DNA from 3 places in the Streptomyces sp. NBC_00086 genome. Region 3 is predicted to be linked to each of the others. Evidence: riboswitches for the same ligand, from Rfam matches in the RefSeq annotation. Region 3 holds a riboswitch; each other region holds the start of a gene.
The links. Region 3 has a riboswitch for thiamine pyrophosphate ahead of thiO (glycine oxidase ThiO). Riboswitches for the same ligand answer to the same signal wherever they lie in the genome.
Positions count from the first base shown of each region.

Region 1: linked by a shared signal. The riboswitch ahead of thiC (phosphomethylpyrimidine synthase ThiC) and the one ahead of thiO (glycine oxidase ThiO) in region 3 are both predicted to bind thiamine pyrophosphate.
Region 2: linked by a shared signal. The riboswitch ahead of OG276_RS09755 (thiamine ABC transporter substrate binding subunit) and the one ahead of thiO (glycine oxidase ThiO) in region 3 are both predicted to bind thiamine pyrophosphate.

Region 1 is NZ_JAPELZ010000001.1:4,145,370-4,152,735, reverse strand. It holds gene OG276_RS18585 (hypothetical protein) at 1-963, opposite strand, end outside; gene OG276_RS18580 (glycosyltransferase) at 1,224-2,336, shown strand; gene OG276_RS18575 (FkbM family methyltransferase) at 2,386-3,249, shown strand; gene thiC (phosphomethylpyrimidine synthase ThiC) at 3,323-5,110, opposite strand; TPP riboswitch at 5,105-5,249, opposite strand; gene OG276_RS18565 (YibE/F family protein) at 5,322-6,728, shown strand; gene OG276_RS18560 (SsgA family sporulation/cell division regulator) at 6,942-7,366, opposite strand, start outside.
Region 2 is NZ_JAPELZ010000001.1:2,249,493-2,256,858, reverse strand. It holds gene pyrH (UMP kinase) at 1-517, shown strand, start outside; gene frr (ribosome recycling factor) at 570-1,127, shown strand; gene OG276_RS09765 (phosphatidate cytidylyltransferase) at 1,127-2,206, shown strand; gene rlmN (23S rRNA (adenine(2503)-C(2))-methyltransferase RlmN) at 2,300-3,412, shown strand; TPP riboswitch at 3,472-3,580, shown strand; gene OG276_RS09755 (thiamine ABC transporter substrate binding subunit) at 3,665-4,762, shown strand; gene OG276_RS09750 (iron ABC transporter permease) at 4,822-6,438, shown strand; gene OG276_RS09745 (ABC transporter ATP-binding protein) at 6,438-7,366, shown strand, end outside.
Region 3 is NZ_JAPELZ010000001.1:6,118,418-6,125,783, forward strand. It holds gene pknB (Stk1 family PASTA domain-containing Ser/Thr kinase) at 1-866, opposite strand, end outside; gene OG276_RS27745 (thiazole synthase) at 1,096-1,890, opposite strand; gene thiS (sulfur carrier protein ThiS) at 1,896-2,096, opposite strand; gene thiO (glycine oxidase ThiO) at 2,093-3,316, opposite strand; TPP riboswitch at 3,314-3,426, opposite strand; gene OG276_RS27760 (NAD(P)/FAD-dependent oxidoreductase) at 3,563-4,810, shown strand; gene OG276_RS27765 (Rv2175c family DNA-binding protein) at 5,224-5,589, shown strand; gene thiE (thiamine phosphate synthase) at 5,680-6,330, shown strand; gene metF (methylenetetrahydrofolate reductase [NAD(P)H]) at 6,444-7,358, shown strand.

The DNA.
Region 1 (7,366 bases), 2.0 Mb from region 3:
GCCGGTCGGGCCGGTCGCGCCCGTGGCACCGTCCGCACCCGTGGCACCCGTGGCACCCGTGGCGCCGGTCGCACCATCGGCACCCGTGGCGCCGGTCGCACCATCGGCACCGGTCGCGCCCGTCGCACCATCAGCACCGGTCGCGCCCGTCGCACCATCCGCACCAGTCGGGCCGGTTGCACCCGTGGCGCCCGTGGCCCCGTCAGCACCAGTCGCGCCCGTCGCACCGTCAGCGCCCGTGGCACCGTCAGCACCGGTCGCGCCCGTGGCACCGTCAGCGCCCGTGGCGCCGGTCGCACCATCAGCACCGGTCGCGCCCGTGGCACCGTCAGCGCCCGTCGCACCATCAGCACCAGTCGGGCCGGTCGGGCCGGTCGGGCCGGTCGGGCCGGTCGGGCCGGTCGCACCGTCAGCACCCGTAGCGCCGTCAGCACCCGTGGCGCCGGTCGCCCCCGTGGCCCCGTCAGCACCGGTCGCACCCGTGGCACCGGTCGCGCCGGTCGCACCGGTCGCACCCGTCGCACCCGCGGGACCGGTCGGCCCAGTCGGCCCAGTCGGGCCTACGGGCGGGCACCCGTGGTCGCGCCCGTGGTGGGGGTCGCGCCCCTCGTCGTCTCCCCAGTCGCCGCGGCCGTCGTGGTCGCCGCGCCCGTCGTGGTGGTCGCGCCCGTCGTGGTGGTCGCGCCCGTCGTCGTCTCCCCGGCCACCGTGCCCGTCGTCGTCCCCGCCTCCGCGGTTCCTGTCGCGCGGTGGCCCGTCGTGCGGCTCGCAGTCATCGCCTCCGCCGCCGCCCGACGGGGCCGTGGCTCTCACCGCCGCGACCGCCGGATTGACCGCCGCGATGACGGGGGTGGCCATGCCCATGAGTACGAGGGACAGCGAGGCCAGGGCACCTCCCGCGATCCAGGCGCGGTTGCGGGGGACAGGACCGAGTTTGACCTTGGTCTGGTGCTCACGACTCATGTGCAGCGCTCCTTCGGAACGGAATGCGAGCCGGAACGGGTAGCGCTCCGGCTGCGAGTTCGAACGTCCTTGGGGCTTACGGACGGATGTGCCGGGATCTTGAGGTGCCGGGGATATTTATCAGCAGATCGGCCGATCAGGCCCCCTCTAACGGCTGCGCCGACGGCCACCGGGGGGTAGCGCCACCGGCGTGCCGCCCACCCATCGGCAGCCGTACTCCCTAACGTCGCCCGCGATCCGTCCGACGAGAGGGTGCTGCGGTGAGGCCGACCATCTGCCTGAACATGATCGTCAAGAACGAGGCCCCGACCATCCGGAAGTGCCTGGAGTCGGTCCGCCCCCTGATCGACACCTGGGTGATCGTGGACACGGGCTCCACCGACGGCACCCAGGACGTCATCCGGGACTGTCTCGCCGACCTGCCCGGCACGCTCCACGACCGGCCGTGGAAGGGGTTCGACGGCAGCCGCACCGAGGCGATCGAACTGGCCCGCGCCGGCGCCGACTACCTGCTGTTCATCGACGGCGACGACGAAATGCAGATCGAGCCCGGGTTCCGGATGCCGGACCTGACGCTCGACGCGTACCAGGTCGCGCTGCACGACGGTCCGATCGTCCACTGGCGGCCGGCGCTGGTCTCCACCCGGCTGCCCTGGCGGTACGTGGGCGTGCTCCACGAGTACATCGAATCCGGAACCGAGTACAGCCGCGACGTGATCGAGGGCTTCAACATCCTCTCCATCGGCGGCGGGGCCCGCCTCCGGGAAGAAGGCCAGCGGGCGAAGTACCTGCGCGATGCGGAAGTCCTCACCGAAGGCCTCGCCAAAGAGCCCGACAACACCCGCTACGCGTTCTACCTGGCCCAGAGCTGGCGCGACGCGGGAGAACCCGAGAAGTCCCTCGCCGCCTACGACCACCGGGTGGCCATGGGCGGCTGGGCCGAAGAGACCTACTGCGCGCAGCTCTACGCCGCGAGGCTCGCGGTCACTCTCGAGAGGCCGTCGGCCGAGGTGATGGACCGCTACCTCCGCGCACACGAGAGCCGTCCCTCACGCGCGGAGGCCCTCGGTGACCTCGCCCGCCTCTGCCGCCTCGAAAGCCGCTGGCCCCTCGCCTACCTGTTCGCCCGGCAGGCGGTACGGGTGCCGCACCCGGACGACATCCTCTTCGTCGAGTTCGCCTGGCACGACTGGCGCGCACTCGACGAGCTCGCGGTGGCCGCCTACTGGACCGGGGAGTACCAGGAGTCGTCGGACTGCTGCGAACGCCTGCTCCAGGAAGGCAAACTGCCCGGCGACCAGCAGGACCGGATCCTCGCGAACCTCGAGTTCGCGCGCCGCAAGCTGGGCGTGGGATCCCGGGCATTCGCCTGACCGTCCGCCCTTTTCACGCCCCCGTCAGCTGGACACCCGGAGAGCTCCCATGACCGTCACTGCCGCGGCCCACGCCGCTTCACCGCTGCTCGACCTGGTGCGGCCGACCCGTCCGACCCACGTGGTCGACGTGGGCGCCAACCCGATCGACGGAGACCCGCCGTACCGGAGCATGCTGGAGGCGGGCCTGTGCAGGGTGACCGGATTCGAGCCCCAGCCCGATGCCCTGGACACCCTGCGACGCCGCAAGGGTCCGTACGAGACCTACCTGCCCGACGCCCTCGGCGACGGCGGCACCCACACGCTCTTCGTAGCCACCAGCTCCGGGATGACCAGCCTCTTCCGCCCCGACACGAACAGGCTGGGGCTCTTCAACGGCTTCAGCGAGTGGGGCCGGATCCGCGAGGAGATCCCCGTCTCCACCCGGCGACTGGACGACGTCGAAGCGGTCGGCACCTTCGACCTGCTGAAGATCGACATCCAGGGGGCCGAGCTGATGGTCTTCCAAGGCGCGCGGAGAAAACTGGCCGAGGCCGTGGCCGTGCACACGGAGGTCTCCTTCGTCCCGCTGTACGAGGACCAGCCCGTGTTCGGCGACGTGGACCAGGAGCTGCGCGGCCAGGGATTCATCCCGCACGCCTTCGCGGCGATCAAGCGCTGGCCGATCGCCCCCGTGGTCTTCGGCGGTGACTTCCGCGTGGCCCGGCACCAGCTCCTCGAAGCCGATGTCGTGTACGTGCGCGACTTCGGACACCCCGAGTCCATGACCGACGAGCAGCTCAGGCAGCTGGCCCTGGTCGCCCACCACGTCTACGACTCGACCGACCTCGCCTACCACTGCCTCGCCCAGCTGAGCATGCGGGGTCTCGCCGATCCCGACGCACCGAACCGCTACCTCGCCGCCCTGGGCTGACACGACGTACGCAACGGCGGCCCGCGACTCCCCCCTCGGTGTCGCGGGCCGTCCGTATGTACCGGGGCCTGGGTCAGTCGGCCAGCGGCAGGTACACGCGGTTGCCCGCGGCCGCGAACTCGGCGGACTTCTCGGCCATGCCCGCCTCGATCTCCTCGGCGCCCAGGTCGCCGCCGTGCTGGCGGCGGATGTCCTGGGAGATCTTCATCGAGCAGAACTTCGGACCGCACATGGAGCAGAAGTGCGCGGTCTTGGCCGGCTCGGCCGGGAGGGTCTCGTCGTGGAACTCACGGGCCGTGTCCGGGTCGAGGGCCAGGTTGAACTGGTCCTCCCAGCGGAACTCGAACCGCGCGTCCGACAGGGCGTCGTCCCATTCCTGGGCGCCCGGGTGCCCCTTGGCCAGGTCCGCCGCGTGGGCCGCGATCTTGTACGTGATGACACCGGTCTTCACGTCGTCGCGGTTCGGCAGGCCCAGGTGCTCCTTGGGCGTGACGTAGCAGAGCATCGCGGTGCCCCACCAGGCGATCATCGCGGCGCCGATGCCCGAGGTGATGTGGTCGTACGCGGGCGCGACGTCGGTGGTCAGCGGGCCGAGCGTGTAGAACGGCGCCTCCTCGCAGATCTCCTGCTGAAGGTCGATGTTCTCCTTGATCTTGTGCATCGGGACGTGCCCGGGGCCCTCGATCATCGTCTGCACGTTGTACCGCTTGGCGATCGTGTTCAGCTCGCCCAGCGTCTTCAGCTCCGCGAACTGCGCCGCGTCGTTGGCGTCCGCGATGGAACCGGGGCGCAGACCGTCACCGAGGGAGTACGTGACGTCGTACGCCGCGAGGATCTCGCAGAGCTCCTCGAAGTTCGTGTAGAGGAAGTTCTCCTTGTGGTGCGCCAGGCACCAGGCGGCCATGATCGAACCGCCGCGCGAGACGATGCCGGTCTTGCGGCGCGCGGTCAGCGGCACGTACGACAGCAGCACGCCGGCGTGGACCGTCATGTAGTCGACGCCCTGCTCGGCCTGCTCGATGACCGTGTCCTTGTAGATCTCCCAGGTCAGGTCCTCGGCGCGGCCGTCGACCTTCTCCAGCGCCTGGTACAGCGGCACGGTGCCGATCGGCACGGGAGAGTTGCGCAGCACCCACTCGCGGGTGGTGTGGATGTTGCGGCCGGTCGAGAGGTCCATGACCGTGTCGGCGCCCCACTTGGTCGCCCAGGTCATCTTGTCCACCTCCTCCTCGATCGAGGAGGTGACGGCGGAGTTGCCGATGTTGGCGTTGACCTTCACCAGGAACCGCTTGCCGATGATCATCGGCTCGATCTCGGGGTGGTTCACATTGACCGGCATGACCGCGCGACCTGCGGCGATCTCCTCGCGGACGACCTCGGGGGAGACGTTCTCGCGGATCGCGACGTACTCCATCTCCGGGGTGATCTCGCCCCGGCGGGCGTACGCGAGCTGCGTGACCGCGGCGCCGCCGCGACCACGGCGGGGCTGGCGCGGACGGCCCGGGAAGACCGCGTCGAGGTTCTTGAGGCCACCGCGCGGCGAGGTGTGCTTGATGCCGTCGTCCTCGGGGCGCACGGGGCGGCCCGCGTACTCCTCGGTGTCGCCGCGGCTGATGATCCAGTTCTCGCGCAGCGGCGGCAGTCCGCGGCGCACGTCGGTCTCGACCTGCGGGTCGGTGTACGGCCCGGACGTGTCGTAGAGCGTGACGTCCTTGCCGTTGGTGAGGTGGACCTGGCGAACCGGCACCCGGATGTCGGGGCGGGAGCCCGCCACGTATCCCTTGTGCCAGCCGGGCTGGCGCTCGGTCTGGCCGTCGGCGTCCTGGCTGACGGCAGGCGTGCGTGCGTCCTGAATGGTCATGAGACCTAATCTCCCTACGCCGGCATTACCCGGTAACAGGTTCGGCGGTCGACGCAGCCTCCTCCCGTACGCATATTCGAATGCGAACGGTGATCAGCGCCCTCTCAGCCCGGTGCTCCGAGCTCCCGCGTTGTGCAAAGTAGCCCCCACGCTAGCGTCATGTGTGGCGTGCTGAACAGTGGGCCCCCTCATCTGTTGCGATGATCAGTCAGTGACGTCCTCGCCGCAGCCCCCCACCGAGCCCACGGATCCCGCTGGTCACGCCGACCACCCCGGCCACGCGCATGCGCACCCCGGTGACTCGCCCGACCGCTCCGCCGGGCACTCCCATGGCCATTCGCACAGCCATGGCCCGGCGGCCCCCGTCTCGAAGCACCTGCGCAAGGTGATCGCGGCCGTTCTGATCCCCTTCGCCACCGCCGTCGTGATCGGCATGGCGGTGCTCTGGCCCGGTGGCGCGCCGGGCCACGAACGCACCGGGGTCGGCTTCGACCGGCAGACCCAGGAGGCCACGGTCGTCGCGCTCCAACACGTCGACTGCAAATCCGTGAACGCCGCGCAGGTGCCGGCCACCGGCGACACCTCCACCCCCGAGGGACGCGAGGCCCTCGCCTCGCAGACCGGCGAGTGCAAGAAGGCCACCATCAGGGTGGGCAGCGGCCCCGACAAGGGCCGCGAGTTCATCGAGATCGTCCAGCCGGGCGCTCCACGACAGTTGACGGACGGCCAGGACGTGGTGGTCGCCTACGCTCCGGACGCGCCCCGGGACCTCCAGTACTCCGTGATCGACGTGAACCGCAAGCTGCCGATGGCCCTCCTCGCGGGCATCTTCGCCCTCGCGGTCGTCCTCGTCGGGCGGATGCGCGGGCTGTTCGCGCTCATCGCCCTCGCCGTCAGCTTCGCGGTGCTGACCCTCTTCATCCTCCCGGCGATCCTGCAGGGGTCGAACCCGCTGGTCGTGGCCGTGGTCGGAGCCAGCGCGATCATGCTGATCGCGCTCTACATGTGCCACGGGCTGACGGCCCGCACCTCGGTCGCGGTCCTCGGCACCATCATCTCGCTGCTGCTGATCGGCCTGCTGGGCTCGCTGTTCATCGACTGGGCATTCCTCAGCGGCAACACCGACGACAACACCGGGCTGATCCACGGGCTCTACCCGAACATCGACATGAGCGGTTTGCTGCTTGCGGGTGTCATCATCGGATCGCTCGGCGTACTCGACGACGTGACCGTCACTCAGACCTCGGCGGTCTGGGAACTCCACCAGGCAGACCCGTCGATGGGCCCCCGCGGGCTCTATCGTGCGGGCATCCGCATCGGGCGCGACCACATCGCGTCGGTGGTGAACACCCTGGTACTGGCGTACGCGGGCGCGGCGTTGCCCCTGCTCCTCTTGTTCTCGATCGCGAACAGCAGCATGGGTTCGGTGGCCAACAGCGAGCTGGTCGCGGAAGAGATCGTACGGACCCTCGTGGGCTCGATCGGACTGGTCGCCTCGGTACCCGTGACGACGGCGCTGGCCGCGCTGGTGGTGTCCGCCGACCGCGCGGAATCCCCGGCGGCCACAGCGGCCTCGGGGCCGCTCCGCGGCGGCCGGGGTCGGCGACGCAAGCGCTGAAAGGCGGACCGGCGGGCGCGACTGGTCAGTTCGCGCGCACGGCCGGCCGTGAGGAACGGCAGGGTGGAGCACTCAGCGCGTCGGCACGCTGAGCCGTGGTGCATGAATCCGGTGATGCAGGTGATGCAGGTGCTGTGGTTGATGCAGGTGGTGCGGTGATGCCGTGATGGGTGCCGGCGCGCCCTGGTCAGCGGATGTCCGGCCGGGCTTCGGTCAGCCCGCGTTCTGCTCGTTCTGCTGCGACTCCGCGAGGATCTTGTCGAGCGCCTCGTCGAGGTTCTCCTCGAAGTCACCGAGGTTGCGCTCCTGGCCGAGCGGAACGATCCGGTCGGTGCGGTCGAGGAAGGCCACGAGTGGCGCCGCGCTCGCACGGAAGAGTGCCCGGTCTGCACCTACTTGCAGCCGGATGTGGACATCGGACAGTTCCTCCGGATCGGTCGGGGCGATGTGGACATCACCGTCACCGCACGGCTTGTTGATGCCGTCCAGAAGGAGCTCCCGGCCGAACGCCCAGGTCACGGGCGCATCTCCGGGAAGGTGGAAGGTCAGACGGACTGCGTAGGGGTCACGAGCGTCGTACCGGAGTTCCACCGGGATCCGGAACGAGAGCTCCTCGGAAACGAGGAAACTCATCATGA
Region 2 (7,366 bases), 3.9 Mb from region 3:
CGACTACATGGGCATGCTCGGCACGGTCATGAACTGCCTCGCCCTCCAGGACTTCCTGGAGAAGGAAGGCATCGACTCCCGCGTCCAGACGGCCATCACCATGGGCCAGGTCGCCGAGCCGTACATTCCGCTGCGCGCCGTGCGCCACCTGGAGAAGGGCCGCGTGGTCATCTTCGGCGCCGGCATGGGCATGCCCTACTTCTCCACCGACACCACGGCCGCCCAGCGCGCCCTGGAAATCGACGCGGAAGCCCTGCTCATGGGCAAGAACGGCGTCGACGGGGTCTACGACTCCGACCCGAAGAAGAACCCGGACGCCGTGAAGTTCGACGCGCTGGAGTACAGCGAGGTGCTGTCGCGCGACCTCAAGGTCGCCGATGCCACCGCCATCACGCTGTGCCGCGACAACAAGCTGCCGATCCTGGTCTTCGAGCTGCTCGCCGAGGGCAATATCGCGCGAGCCGTCAAGGGTGAGAAGATCGGCACGCTCGTGAGCGACCAGGGCACCCGGGCCTGAGCAGGCCCCCCGTCCGCCTGAACCATCCATTTCTGACATGCAGGAGCACGTGGTGACCGAAGAGATCCTCCTCGAGGCCGAGGAGAAGATGGAAAAGGCCGTCGTCGTCGCCAAGGAAGACTTCGCCGCGATTCGCACCGGTCGTGCGCACCCGGCGATGTTCAACAAGATCGTGGCGGAGTACTACGGCGCCATCACGCCCATCAACCAGCTCGCCTCCTTCTCGGTCCCCGAGCCGCGCATGGCGATCGTGACCCCGTTCGACAAGAGCGCCCTGCGCAACATCGAGACGGCCATCCGCGACTCCGACCTGGGCGTCAACCCCAGCAACGACGGCAGCATCATCCGGGTGACCTTCCCCGAGCTGACGCAGGACCGCCGCAAGGAGTACATCAAGGTCGCGCGCACCAAGGCCGAGGACTCCAAGGTGTCGATCCGCGCCATCCGCCGCAAGGCGAAGGACGCCCTCGACAAGCTCGTCAAGGACAAGGAAGCCGGCGAGGACGAGGTGCGCCGCGCCGAGAAGGAGCTCGACGACACCACCGCGAAGTACGTCGCGCAGGTGGACGAGCTCCTGAAGCACAAGGAAGCCGAGCTCCTCGAAGTCTGATGAACGACACTTCCTGGCAGCCGGAGCCGGTTCCGGCGGGTCCCGCCTACGATGCGCTGGTGGGCCCGCACACTCGGCCCATGCCCATCGTGCCCGATGCCGCCGGCCGTGACTTCGACGACCGGGAAGCACGCGATCGGGGGGCCGCCGCTGACGGCGGCCCCCTCTTCCGCGCCGATACACCGCCGCAGGAGCCCATGCCCAGCCCCCCGCCGACTCCGCCTTCGCCGGCACCGCAGGACGCCTCGCCACCGCCTCAGAAGAAGCGTGCCGGGCGGGACCTGCGTGCCGCCATAGGGGTCGGAGTGGGCCTCGGTGCGGTGATCTTCGCTTCGCTGCTCATCGTCAAGGCGGTCTTCGTCGGCGTCGTCGTCGTGGCGGTCGTCGTCGGCCTGTGGGAGCTCACCTCCCGGCTGCAGGAGAAGAAGGGCATCAAGGCCCCGCTGGTCCCGCTCGCCATCGGCGGCGCGGCCATGGTCATCGCCGGATACGTCCGCGGGGCCGAGGGTGCCTGGGTGGCCATGGCGCTGACGGTGCTGGCGGTCCTCGTCTGGCGGATGACCGAGCCGCCCGAGGACTACCTCAAGGACGTCACGGCGGGCGCCTTCGCGGCGTTCTACGTGCCTTTCCTGGCCACCTTCGTCGCGATGCTGCTCACCGCCGACGACGGGCCGCAGCGGGTGATCACCTTCCTGCTCCTGACGGTGGTCAGCGACACCGGGGCCTACGCGGTCGGCTGGCGCTTCGGCAAGACCAAGCTCGCCCCGCGCATCAGCCCAGGAAAGACCCGCGAGGGGCTCTTCGGAGCGGTGGCCTTCGCGATGGGCGCCGGCGCGCTGTGCATGGAGTTCCTGATCGACGGGGGCGTCTGGTGGCAGGGCCTGGTGCTCGGCCTCGCCGTCGCGGTCAGCGCCACGCTCGGCGACCTCGGGGAATCCATGATCAAGCGGGATCTCGGGATCAAGGACATGGGCACGCTGCTGCCGGGTCACGGCGGCATCATGGACCGGCTGGATTCCCTGCTTCCGACGGCCCCGGTGGTCTGGCTGCTGCTGGCGGCGTTCGTGGGCACGGGCTGACCTGCGAAAAGGCGCCCGTGCAGGTAGGGCGGTTACTCTTGGAAGGCGCGCTGCTTCTGCGGCGCGCCTTTCGTCTTACAAGGAGTACCTGCCATGGCCCGCCCAGTCCCGGGAGAGCTCACTTTCGTCGCCCCTCGTGGAGCGAAGAAGCCGCCCCGGCACCTCGCCGACCTCACCCCCGAGGAGCGCCGGGAGGCGGTCGCCGCGATCGGCGAGAAGCCCTTCCGGGCCAAGCAGCTCTCCCAGCACTACTTCGCCCGGTACGCGCACGACCCGGCCGAGTGGACCGACATCCCGGCCGCCTCCCGCGAGAAGCTCCAGCAGGAGCTGCTGCCGGACCTGATGAACGTCCTGCGCCACATCTCGTGCGACGACGACACCACCCGCAAGACCCTGTGGAAGCTGCACGACGGCACGCTCGTCGAGTCGGTGCTGATGCGCTACCCGGACCGGGTCACCATGTGCATCTCCTCGCAGGCCGGCTGCGGAATGAACTGCCCGTTCTGCGCCACCGGCCAGGCGGGCCTCGACCGCAACCTGTCGACCGCCGAGATCGTGCACCAGATCGTCGACGGCATGCGCGCCCTGCGCGACGGCGAGGTCCCCGGCGGGCCCGCCCGGCTGTCGAACATCGTCTTCATGGGCATGGGTGAGCCGCTCGCCAACTACAACCGCGTCGTCGGCGCCATCCGCCGCCTCACCGACCCGGAGCCCGATGGCCTGGGCCTGTCCCAGCGCGGGATCACCGTCTCCACCGTGGGTCTGGTCCCGGCGATGCTGCGCTTCGCCGACGAGGGCTTCAAGTGCCGCCTCGCCGTCTCCCTGCACGCCCCGGACGACGAGCTGCGCGACACCCTGGTCCCCGTGAACACCCGCTGGAACGTCCGCGAGGTGCTCGGCGCGGCCTGGGAGTACGCGGAGAAGTCCGGCCGCCGGATCTCCATCGAGTACGCCCTGATCCGCGACATCAACGACCAGGCCTGGCGCGGCGACCTGCTCGGCAAGCTGCTCAAGGGCAAGCGCGTGCACGTCAACCTGATCCCGCTGAACCCGACGCCGGGCTCGAAGTGGACCGCTTCGCGGCCCGAGGACGAGAAGGCCTTCGTTGACGCCATCGCCCGCCACGGCGTGCCGGTGACCGTCCGCGACACCCGTGGCCAGGAGATCGACGGCGCGTGCGGCCAGCTCGCCGCCTCGGAGCGCTGATTTCCGCCAGTTGAGGTTCGCATTCGGCCACGGGGTACCCTGTGGCCGAAACCAATTTCATATTCCGACAGGGGAGCGCCACAGCGCTGAGAGTGCGGTAACCGTCACCGCAGACCCTCTGAACCTCGCCCCGGTCATTCGGGGTAGGAAGTTCGGTCACCACTCAAGCTGTTGCGCCCTGCCCGGCGTCCGCTCCACAGAGCGCCGGGCAGGGCCGCGTCTTCTCCTGGACATCCCAGGAGGAATGCACCAATGAGCACCACCAAGAAGATGGCGGGCATCGCGCTCGTGGCCGCGCTCGGCGTCACCACGCTCAGCGCCTGCGGCAGCGATGCCAAGGACAAGTCCGCCGGGGCGAGCGCCGCTCCGAAGTCCAAGACGATCACCCTCGTCTCGCACGACTCCTTCAACGTGACCGACACGGTCCTCAAGGAGTTCGAGCAGCAGAGCGGCTACACCGTCAAGGTCCTGAAGTCGGGCGACGCGGGCGCCGCCCTGAACCAGGAGATCCTCACCAAGGGCTCCCCGCGCGGCGACGTCTTCTTCGGCGTGGACAACACGCTCCTCTCCCGTGCCCTCGACAACGGCATCTTCACGCCGTACGAGGCCAAGGGGCTGGCCGAGGTGAAGCCCGAGTTCGTGGCCGACAAGGAGCACCGGGTCACCCCCGTCGACTCCGGCGACATCTGCGTGAACTACGACAAGGCCTACTTCGCCGACAAGAAGATCGCCCCGCCGCAGACGCTGGACGACCTGATCAAGCCGGAGTACAAGAACCTGCTGGTCACCGAGAACGCCGCGACCTCCTCGCCCGGCCTCGGCTTCCTCCTCGCCTCCGTCGGCAAGTACGGCGACGAGGGCTGGAAGGACTACTGGAGCAAGCTCAAGGCCAACGGCGTCGAGGTCGTCGACGGCTGGGAGCAGGCCTACAACGAGCGCTTCTCCGGCTCGGCGGGCGGAAAGAAGGCCAAGGGCGACCGGCCGCTGGTCGTCTCCTACGCCTCCAGCCCGCCGGTCGAGGTGCTCTTCGGCGAGCCGCAGCCGGCCGAGGCCCCCACGGGCGTCGCGACGGGCACGTGCTTCCGCCAGACCGAGTTCGCGGGTCTGCTCAAGGGCGCGAAGAACGAGGAGGGCGGCAAGGCGCTCCTGGACTTCCTGATCTCCAAGAAGTTCCAGGAGGACATGCCGCTCCAGATGTTCGTGAACCCGGTGACCAAGGACGCGGCGGTGCCGGAGCTGTTCACCAAGCACGGCGTCGTCATCGAGAAGCCCGAGACGGTCGCCCCGGAGGCCATCGCCAAGAACCGCGACCAGTGGGTCAAGGCGTGGACCGCGCTCGTCGTGAAGTAGGACGGTTGAGTTCCGTACCGAAGGAGAGCGGGCGGGCCACGGCCGTCAGGCTCGGTCTGATGGCCGTGCCGCTCGTCTTCTTCGGGCTGTTCTTCGCGTACCCCGTGGCCGCGATCGTCGGGCGCGGGCTCAAGACCGACACCGGCTGGCAGTTCGGCCGGATCGGCGAGGTGCTGGCCCGGCCCGACATCGGCGACGTGCTCTGGTTCACCACCTGGCAGGCGCTCGCGTCCACGGCGCTCACGCTCCTGATCGCACTCCCCGGCGCGTACGTCTTCGCGCGCTTCGAGTTCCCCGGCAAGCAGGTGCTGCGGGCGCTCGTGACGGTGCCGTTCGTGCTGCCGACCGTCGTGGTCGGCACCGCGTTCCTCGCGCTGGTGGGGCGGAACGGTCTGCTGGACGAGGTGTGGGGGATCCGCCTCGACACGACCGTATGGGCGATCCTGCTCGCGCACGTCTTCTTCAACTACGCCGTCGTCATCCGCACGGTCGGCGGCCTGTGGGCGCAGCTCGATCCACGGCAGGAAGAGGCCGCCCGGGTGCTCGGCGCCGGGCGGTTCGCCGCCTGGCGGCGCGTGACGCTGCCCGCGCTGGTGCCGGCGGTGGCCGCCGCCTCGCTGATGGTGTTCCTGTTCACGTTCTCCTCCTTCGGCGTCGTGCAGATCCTGGGCGGGCCCGCGTACTCCACGCTGGAGGTGGAGGTGTACCGGCAGACCGCGCAGCTCCTGGACCTGCCGACGGCCGCCGTGCTGACGATGGTGCAGTTCGCGGCCATCGGCGCGATCCTCGGCGTGCACGCCTGGACCGTGCGCAAGCGGGAGACCGCACTGCGGCTCGTCGACCCGGGACGGACCACGCACCGGCCGCGCGGCTGGGCCCAGCGCACCCTGCTCGGCGGGGTGCTGCTGACGGTGGCGCTGCTGATCGTGGCGCCGCTCGCCGTGCTCGTCGAACGCTCCCTCGACGCCCCCGGCGGGTACGGGTTCGGCTTCTACCGGGCGCTCCAGGAAGTCGGCGCCGGCGGCGGTACCTTCCTGGTGCCGCCGCTGGAGGCGATCTGGAACTCCCTGCAGTACGCGCTCGCCGCCACCGCCATCGCGCTCGTCGTCGGCGGGCTCGCCGCCGCGGCGCTGACCCGGCGCGCGGGCCGTTTCGTACGGGGCTTCGACGCCCTGCTGATGCTCCCGCTGGGGGTGTCGGCCGTGACCGTCGGCTTCGGCTTCCTCATCACCCTCGACGAGCCCCCGCTGGACCTGCGGACCTCGTGGATCCTGGTGCCGTTGGCGCAGGCGCTGGTGGGCGTTCCCTTCGTCGTACGGACCATGCTGCCGGTGCTCCGCGCGGTCGACGGACGGCTGCGGGAGGCCGCCGCCGTGCTCGGCGCCTCACCGCTGCGGGCCTGGCGGGAGGTGGACCTGCCGATGGTGCGGCGGGCCCTGCTGATCGCGGCGGGCTTCGCCTTCGCCGTGTCCCTCGGGGAGTTCGGGGCGACCGTCTTCATCGCGCGGCCCGACCATCCGACGCTGCCGGTCGCCGTGGCGCGACTGCTGGGGCGGGCCGGGGAGATGAACTACGGCCAGGCGATGGCCCTGAGCACGATCCTGATGCTGACGTGCGCGGTGTCCCTGCTCCTGCTGGAGCGGCTGCGGCCCGACAAGACCTCCGGAGAGTTCTGATGACCCTGCTTCAGCTGGAAGGGGTGTCGGTCCGCTTCGGTGAGCGCGCGGTCGTGGACGCCGTGGACCTGGCGGTCGCCGAGCACGAGATCGTGTGCGTGCTGGGGCCGAGCGGGAGCGGCAAGTCCACCCTGCTGCGGGTGGTGGCCGGGCTCCAGCCCGTCGCCGGCGGGAGGGTGCTCCTGGGCGGCGCCGACCAGGCCGCAGTGCCCGTACACCGGCGGGGGGTGGGCCTGATGTTCCAGGACCACCAGCTGTTCCCGCACCGGGACGTGGGCGGGAACGTCGCCTTCGGGCTGCGGATGCGGGGTGCTTCGAAGCAGTCCTCCGAGGCGCGGGTCACCGAGCTCCTGGAGCTGGTCGGGCTGCCCGGGGCGCAGGGCCGGGCGGTGGCCTCGCTGTCCGGCGGCGAGCAGCAACGGGTCGCGCTGGCGCGGGCGCTGGCGCCTTCGCCGCGGCTGCTGATGCTGGACGAGCCGCTCGGGCAGCTGGACCGGGGGCTGCGGGAGCGGCTCGTGGTGGAGTTGCAGGGGCTGTTCTCGCGGCTGGGCACGACCGTACTGGCCGTCACGCACGACCAGGGCGAGGCGTTCGCGCTGGCCGACCGGGTGGTCGTGATGCGGGACGGGCGGATCGCGCAGGCGGGGACCCCGCTGGAGGTGTGGCAGCGGCCGGCGTCGGAGTTCGTGGCGCGGTTCCTGGGCTTCGAGAACGTGGTGCGTGCGGTGCTTTCCGCCGGGGTGGCCGTGACGCCGTGGGGCAAGGTGCCGGTTCCGGCCGGGTCGCCGTCGGGGGATCATCGTGTGCTGATCCGGCCGGCGGGGGTGGTGCTGGCGCCCGGGGGGCTGGGGTGCGAGGTGGTGTCGCGGACCTTTCGGGGGACGCATGTTGCGCTGTCGCTGCGGCCCGAGGTGGGGCCCGTGCTCGA
Region 3 (7,366 bases):
GGTACGGCATCCAGCTCGGCGTCGCCGAGCTGGGCGCGGGCGTCCATGGCCAGCCCGAGGAGGGCGGCGGCGTCGTAGGGGCGCAGATCGGGGTTGCGCGCCGTGGCCTGGGCGACGAGCTCGTCCAGCGCGGCGGGCAGCCCGGGGACGGCGGCCGACGGGGGCGGGACGTCCTCGTTGAGGTGCTGGTAGAGCACCTGGGCGGGGTTGGCGCCGGTGTGCGGCTTGGAGCCGGCGAGCATCTCGTAGAAGACGACGCCGCAGGCGTAGACGTCCACGCGGGTGTCGGTGACGCCGTTCTCGATCTGCTCGGGGGCGAGGTAGGAGATGGTGCCGAGGACGGATCCGGTCGTATTGGTCACGGAGTCCACGGACCGGACCAGCCCGAAGTCGGCCACCTTGACCCGGCCGTCGTCGCCGATCAGTACGTTCTCGGGCTTCATGTCCCGGTGCACGAAGCCGGCGCGGTGCGCGGCGCCGAGGGCGGCGAGCACCGGTTCGAGGATGTCGAGGGCCGCGCGGGGCTGGAGCGCGCCGCGCTCGCGGAGCACGTCGCGCAGGGTGCAGCCGGAGACGTACTCCATGGCGAGGTACGTGTACGGGCCGTGCGTGCCCTGGTCGAAGACGGCCACGACGTTGGGGTGCGCCAGGCGGGCCACGGACTTCGCCTCACGGATGAACCGGTCGACGAAGCCGGGGTCGGCAGCGAGGGCCGGGTGCATCACCTTCAGGGCGAGGACGCGGTCCAGGCGGGTGTCGACGGCCCGGTAGACCGTGGCCATGCCGCCGGCCGCGATGCGGGCGTCCACGCGGTAGCGGCCGTCGAGCGTCTGCCCGACGAGGGGGTCATCCAGGGTCGTGTCCACCCGGCGATTCTACGAGGGCCGGGTGGGGCCCCGCCCCGGGCCCGGGCGGTTGCAGCTCACCTGTGACGTGCGGCGCCGTTGCCGGGGGCGCTGCCCCCGGACCCCCGCTCCTCAAACGCCGGAGGGGCCGGATTTTCGCCGGCGTTTGAGGCTCGGGGGTCCGGGGCGGAGCCCCCGGGGAACGGTGGAAGGGCGGGTAGGGGACATTGCCCCGCGCAGCGGTCGCGGCTCAGAACGCCGGGCGTTCCGGGTCGAGGGCGGCGCGGCCCTCCACCGGGGAGGAGGCTTCCGCGAAGCGGCGTTGGGGGATGCGGCCCGCGCGGTGGGCCAGGCGGCCCGCCGACACCGCGTCCCGCATGGCCGCGGCCATCAGGACGGGAAGCTGCGCCCGGGTCACCGCCGAGGCGAGCATGACCGCCGCGCAGCCCAGTTCCATGGCCAGGGCCACGTCCGAGGCCGTTCCGGCCCCCGCGTCCAGGATGACCGGGACCCCGGCCCGCTCGGTGATCAGCTCGAAGTTGTGCGGGTTGCGGATGCCCATGCCGGAGCCGATGGGGGAGCCGAGCGGCATGATCGCCGCGCAGCCCACGTCCTCCAGCTTCCGGGCCAGCACCGGGTCGTCGTTCGTATAGGGGAGGACCGTGAAGCCCTCGTCGACCAGGATCTCCGCCGCGTCGAGCAGCTCGACCCCGTCCGGCAGGAGGGTCCGCTCGTCCGCGACGACCTCCAGCTTGATCCAGCCCGTGCCGAGGGCCTCCCGGGCCAGCCGGGCCGTGAGCACGGCCTCGCCCGCCGTGAAGCAGCCCGCGGTGTTGGGGAGGACCGCGATGCCCAGGCGGTTCAGGACGGAGAGGACCGATCCCTGGACCGTCGGGTCGAGGCGCCGCATCGCGACGGTGGTGAGTTCCGTGCCGGACGCGACCAGCGCCCGTTCCAGGATGTCCAGGCTCGGCGCCCCGCCGGTGCCCATGATCAGGCGCGAGGAGAAGGTCCGGCCGCCCAGGGTGAAGAGGTCGTCCGCCATGCTGCTCAGCCTCCCTGGACCGCGGTGAGGACCTCGACGCGGTCGCCGTCGCTCACGCAGGTGTAGGGCCACTGGCCGCGCGGCACCACGGTCTCGTTGAGGGCGGCCGCGACCCCCTTGGTGGCCTCGGTGAGGGTGGCGACCACCGTGGCGAGCATGGTCCCGTCCGCGATCTCGTGCGGCTCGCCGTTGACGGAGATGGTCATGCGAACGACTCCTGTCGCGTGAGGGTGGGCGTGGACGTGGACAAGGGCGTGGACGTGAGGGCGAAGCGGCGCGGGGTGAAGGGGCGGGCGATCTCCGGCAGTTCGCCGGTGGTCAGCAGGTCCGCCATCACGTCCCCGGTCAGCGGGGTCAGCAGGACCCCGTTGCGGTAGTGCCCGGTGGCCAGGTGCAGCCCCGGGAGTTCGGTAGGACCGAGGAGGGGGGCGTTGTCCGGTGATCCGGGCCGCAGCCCGGCCCGGGTCTCCACCAGGGGGAGTTCGGTGATCCCGGGCACCAGCTCGTGGGCGTCGCGCAGGAGTTCGTAGACCCCGCCCGCGGTGACGGTGGTGTCCCAGCCGAGTTCCTCGCTGGTGGCGCCGAGGACGAGCTCGCCGTTCTCGCGCGGCACCAGGTAGACGTGGCTGCCGCGCACGACGGCCCGTACGGTCCGCGACAGGAACGGCGCGTACGACGGGGGCACCGCGAGCCGCAGCACCTGCCCCTTCACGGGCCGTACGGGGGCCACGGCCTCGGGCGGTACGCCGTCCAGCCGGCCGCTGAGCGAGCCCGCCGCCAGCACCACCTGGTCGGCGCGCAGCTCCGTACCGTCGGCGTCGTCGAGGACCGCGCCGCAGGCCCGGTCGGCGGTGGTCAGCAGCCGCGCCGCCCCCGCGCGGTGCAGGGCGACCCCGGCCCGTTCGCAGGCGGCCAGCAGGGCGGCGGCGAGGCGGCGGGGATCGACCTGGTGGTCGCCGTCCACGCGCAGGCCGCCGCGTACGCCGGGGGCCAGCATCGGTTCCAGGCGGCGGCACTCGCGGCCGGTCAGCCACTCGGACTCCAGGCCGCAGCGGCGCTGGAGGGCGTGCAGTTCGCGCAGGTGCAGCCGGTCGTCGGCGTCGAGGGCGACGGCGAGGGTGCCGCAGGCGCGGTAGCCGATGTCCATGCCGCCGCTGGCTTCGGCGAGCTCGGCGGCGAATTCGGGGTAGCGGGCGGCGGAGGCGAGGTTGAGCCCGAGCAGGGTCTCCTCGCCGTAGTGCAGCTCGGTGACGGCGGCCAGCATGCCGGCCGCGACCTGGGCGGCCCCGCCGCCGGGGGCCGGATCGGCCAGCGCGGTGCGCAGCCCGCGCCGGGCCGCCCGCCAGGCGGTGACCAGGCCGATGATGCCGCCCCCGATGACGAGGACGTCGTGGCCGGGACTCCGGCCCTTCCGATATGAATGCATGGGCGTCCAGCCCCTCCCTTCGCCGGCATGACCCGGATCAGGTTCGTACGGTCGGAGGCCGGCCAGCCTCCCTCTCAGCCCGGTGCGCCCGGACTCCCGCGATAGGTTCGGTGCCAGAGTAACGCCGAGGCCGACGGCCGGTAAGGCTGCCTCCCCGGTGCCGGCCGCCGCCCGGCCGCCGCCCGGTCCCCAGCAGGTTCCCGCCCGCTATTCCTGACGGACCGTCAGTTGATTAGGCTGGGACGCGTGAGCGAGCAGACGCAACAGCAGACGCAGCAGGAGCAAGACACTCGGCGCGGCGTGGTGATCGTCGGCGCGGGGATGGCCGGGGTCCAGACCGCGGTCGCCCTCCGGGAACAGGGCTGGACCGGCCCCGTCACCCTGCTGGGAGCCGAACCCCACCAGCCCTACGACCGGCCCCCGCTGTCCAAGGCGGTGCTCCTCGGCAAGGCCGAGGACTCGGCCTTCGACGTGGACTTCGAGGAGCTCGGCATCGAACTCCGGCTGGGGGTCGAGGTCACCGGACTGCGGGCCGCCGACCGGGAGGTGGACACCGAGGCGGGACCGGTCCCGTACGAGTACCTCGTGCTGGCCACCGGCGCCCTCCCGCTGACCCTGCCCGGCGCGGAGGGCGTCCCCGGGGTGCACCTGCTGCGCACCCTGGACGACGCGGCCCGGCTGCGGCCCGTCCTGGCGGCCGGCTCGGCGGTGGTGGTGGTCGGGGCCGGCTGGATCGGCGCGGAGTTCGCCACCGCCGCCCGCGAGGCGGGCTGCGCGGTGACGGTGGTCGAGGCGGCCGGCCGGGTGCTGGCGGGCGCGCTGCCGGCGGAGGTCGCCGAGCCGATGGGCCGCTGGTACGCCCGGGCGGGCGCCGAGCTGCTGACGGACGCGCGGGTGGCTTCCGTGGAGCCGGGCCGGGTCCTGCTGGCCGACGGGCGGGAGCTGCCGGCCGAGGCGGTGGTGGTGGGCATCGGCGCCCGGCCGGCCACCGGATGGCTGGCCGGATCCGGCGTGGAGCTCGGCCCGGACGGAGCGGTCACCGCCGACGAGTGGCTGCGCACCTCGGTGCCCGGGGTGTACGCCGTGGGGGACTGCGCCTCCTTCCCGTCGGCCCGCTACGGATCCCGGCTGCTGGTGCACCACTGGGACAACGCCCTCCAGGGCCCGCGGGTGGTGGCGGCGGACATCCTGGCCGGAGGTTCGGGGGAGCAGGTCTACGACCCGGTCCCGTACTTCTGGTCGGAGCAGTTCGGTCGCTTCGTGCAGTACGCCGGCCACCACGCCGACGCGGACGCACCGCTGTGGCGCGGCGACCCGGAGGCCGACACCTGGTCGGTGTGCTGGCTGCGGGAAGGCCGGCTGGTCGCGCTCCTCGCGGTGGGCCGCCCGCGCGACCTGGCCCAGGGGCGCCGCCTCATCGAGTCGGGCGCCTTGGTCGACCCGGCGAAGGTCGCGGACCCGGCGACCGCACTGAAGTCGGCGCTCCTGGCCTGACCGCCGGCCCGGTCCCGGCCGAGTCGGGCCCGGCCCCCGCCGGTGCCACCAGCCCCGGCGCGCCCCGCCCCGGTCGGGGCCGGTCGGGGCCGGGCCCCGATCCCGGCCCTGCGGGCGAAGTCCCCTCCCCGCCCTTCGCCCGTTCCCCGGGCTCTGCCCGGACCCGTGCCGGGGCTTCGCCCCGGACCCTCGGACTCCGCCCCCGGGTCCGCGCCGCCGGGCTGCGCCCGGGCCCGTCCCGGGACCGGCCTCGGCCCCGGCCCGGGGTCGGCTCGGGGTCGGCTCGGGTTGAGGGCGGGTCCCGGTTCGGGGTCCTGTTTCCGGCCCTGTTTCCGGCCCCGGCCAAGGGGCCCCCGCCCCGGACGGGGTCGCTCGGGTACCGGCAGTCAGTCCGAGATGGCAGGCTTGTGCTCGTGACCGAGATTGACGCAAAGATCGATGCCCTTGTTCCCGCCTGGCTGTACCTCCCCGACATCGCGGAGATGCTCGACATCGAAGTGACCAAGGTTCGCCAGCTGGTCAAGGAAGGGCAGCTGCTCGCGGTGCGCCGCGGCGAGAACCGCTCCCTCCAGGTCCCCGCGGCCTTCATCGACGGAGACAAGATCGTCAAGGGGCTGGTCGGCCTGCTGACCGTGCTCCGCGACGACCGCTTCACCGACGCGGAGATCCTGGAGTGGCTCTTCACCGCCGACGAGACCCTGCCCGGCACCCCCGTGCAGGCGCTGAGGGAGAATCGCGGCACGGAGGTGAAGCGCCGCGCTCAGGCGCTCGCCATCTGACCTGACTCCGCTTCGTACGCGGTGTGCGGGCCCCCGGCCGGGGGCCCGCACACCGCGTACGTACGTACGACACACCACCCGGGGGTACCCATGTCCGCCATCGCCGCCCAGCTGTCCGATGCCCGGCTCTACCTGTGCACGGATGCCCGCAAGCGGCAGGGCGACCTCCCCGCGTTCCTGGACGCCGTCCTCGCCGGAGGGGTGGACATCGTCCAGCTCCGCGACAAGGGCATGGAGGCGGGAGAGGAACTGGAGCACCTCCAGGTCTTCGCCGAAGCGGCCCGCCGGCACGGCAAGCTGCTCGCCGTGAACGACCGGGCCGACGTCGCGCACGCCATCGGCTCGGACGTGCTCCACCTCGGGCAGGGCGACATCCCGGTGCCCGCCGCCCGCGCCATCCTGGGCCGGGAGGTCCTCGTCGGACGCTCCTGCCACTCGGAGGATGAGGTCGACGCGGCCGTCGCCGAGCCCGGCGTGGACTACTTCTGCACCGGCCCCTGCTGGCCGACCCCCACCAAGCCCGGCCGGTTCGCCCCCGGACTCGGCCTCGTCCGGCACGCGGCCTCCCTCGCCCAGGACCGGCCGTGGTTCGCCATCGGCGGGATCGACGCGGGGAACCTGGACGAAGTGCTGGACGCCGGCGCCTCCCGCGTCGTGGTCGTACGGGCCCTCACTGAGGCCTCCGACCCCGGCGCCGCCGCCGCTGACCTCGCCAAGCGGGTCCGCGCCCGGCTCGGCTAGCCGGTCCGGAACGGCCCCGGCCGACCGCACCGCCCCAGACCCGGCGTCTCATTTCCGCGTCCAATCCGTGGACAACGCTTCGATGGACACCGGACCGCGTCTAACCTCCCGGTATGGCCCTTGGTACCTCTTCCACCTGGTCGGACCGTGCACACACGGTCCGCGACCTCATCGCGTCCGGGCGCTCGTACTCCTTCGAGTTCTGGGCTCCCAAGACGGAGAAGGGCGAGCGCAACCTCTGGAACGCGCTGCGCCGGGTCGAGGCGGTAGCCCCGAGCTTCGTCTCCGTCACCTACGGGGCCGGCGGCTCCACCCGTGGCGGCACCGTCCGGGCCACCGAGCAGATCGCCGCGGACACCACCCTGACCCCGGTCGCGCACCTCACCGCCGTCGACCACTCGATCGCCGAGCTGCGCAACGTCATCGGGCAGTTCGCCGACGCGGGCATCCGCAACATGCTCGTCGTGCGCGGAGACCCGCCGGGCAACCCCATGGGCGAGTGGGTGCCGCACCCCGAGGGCGTGCACTACGCGGCCGACCTGGTCCGGCTGGTCAAGGAGTCCGGCGACTTCTGCGTCGGCGTCGCGGCCTTCCCCGAGATGCACCCGCGCTCCACGGACTGGGACACGGACATCCGGCACTTCGTGGACAAGTGCCGCGCGGGCGCCGACTATGCGATCACTCAAATGTTCTTCGATCCGGATCACTATCTCCGGATGCGCGACAGCGTCGAGAAGGCGGGCTGCGACACCCCGATCATCCCCGAGGTCATGCCTGTTGTGAACATCAAGCAGCTCGACCGGCTCCCGCAACTCAGCAACGCAATCTTCCCCGCGGCCGTGAAAGAGCGCATGCTCGCGGTCAAGGACGACGCGGCCGCTGTACGCTCCATTGGCATCGAGTTCGCCACGGAGTTCTGCGCGCGGCTGCTGTCCGAGGGTGTCCCGGGGCTGCACTTCATCACGCTGAACAATTCCACGGCGACGCTGGAGATCTACGAGAACTTGGGCCTGCACCAGCGGGCCTGACCGGCCGG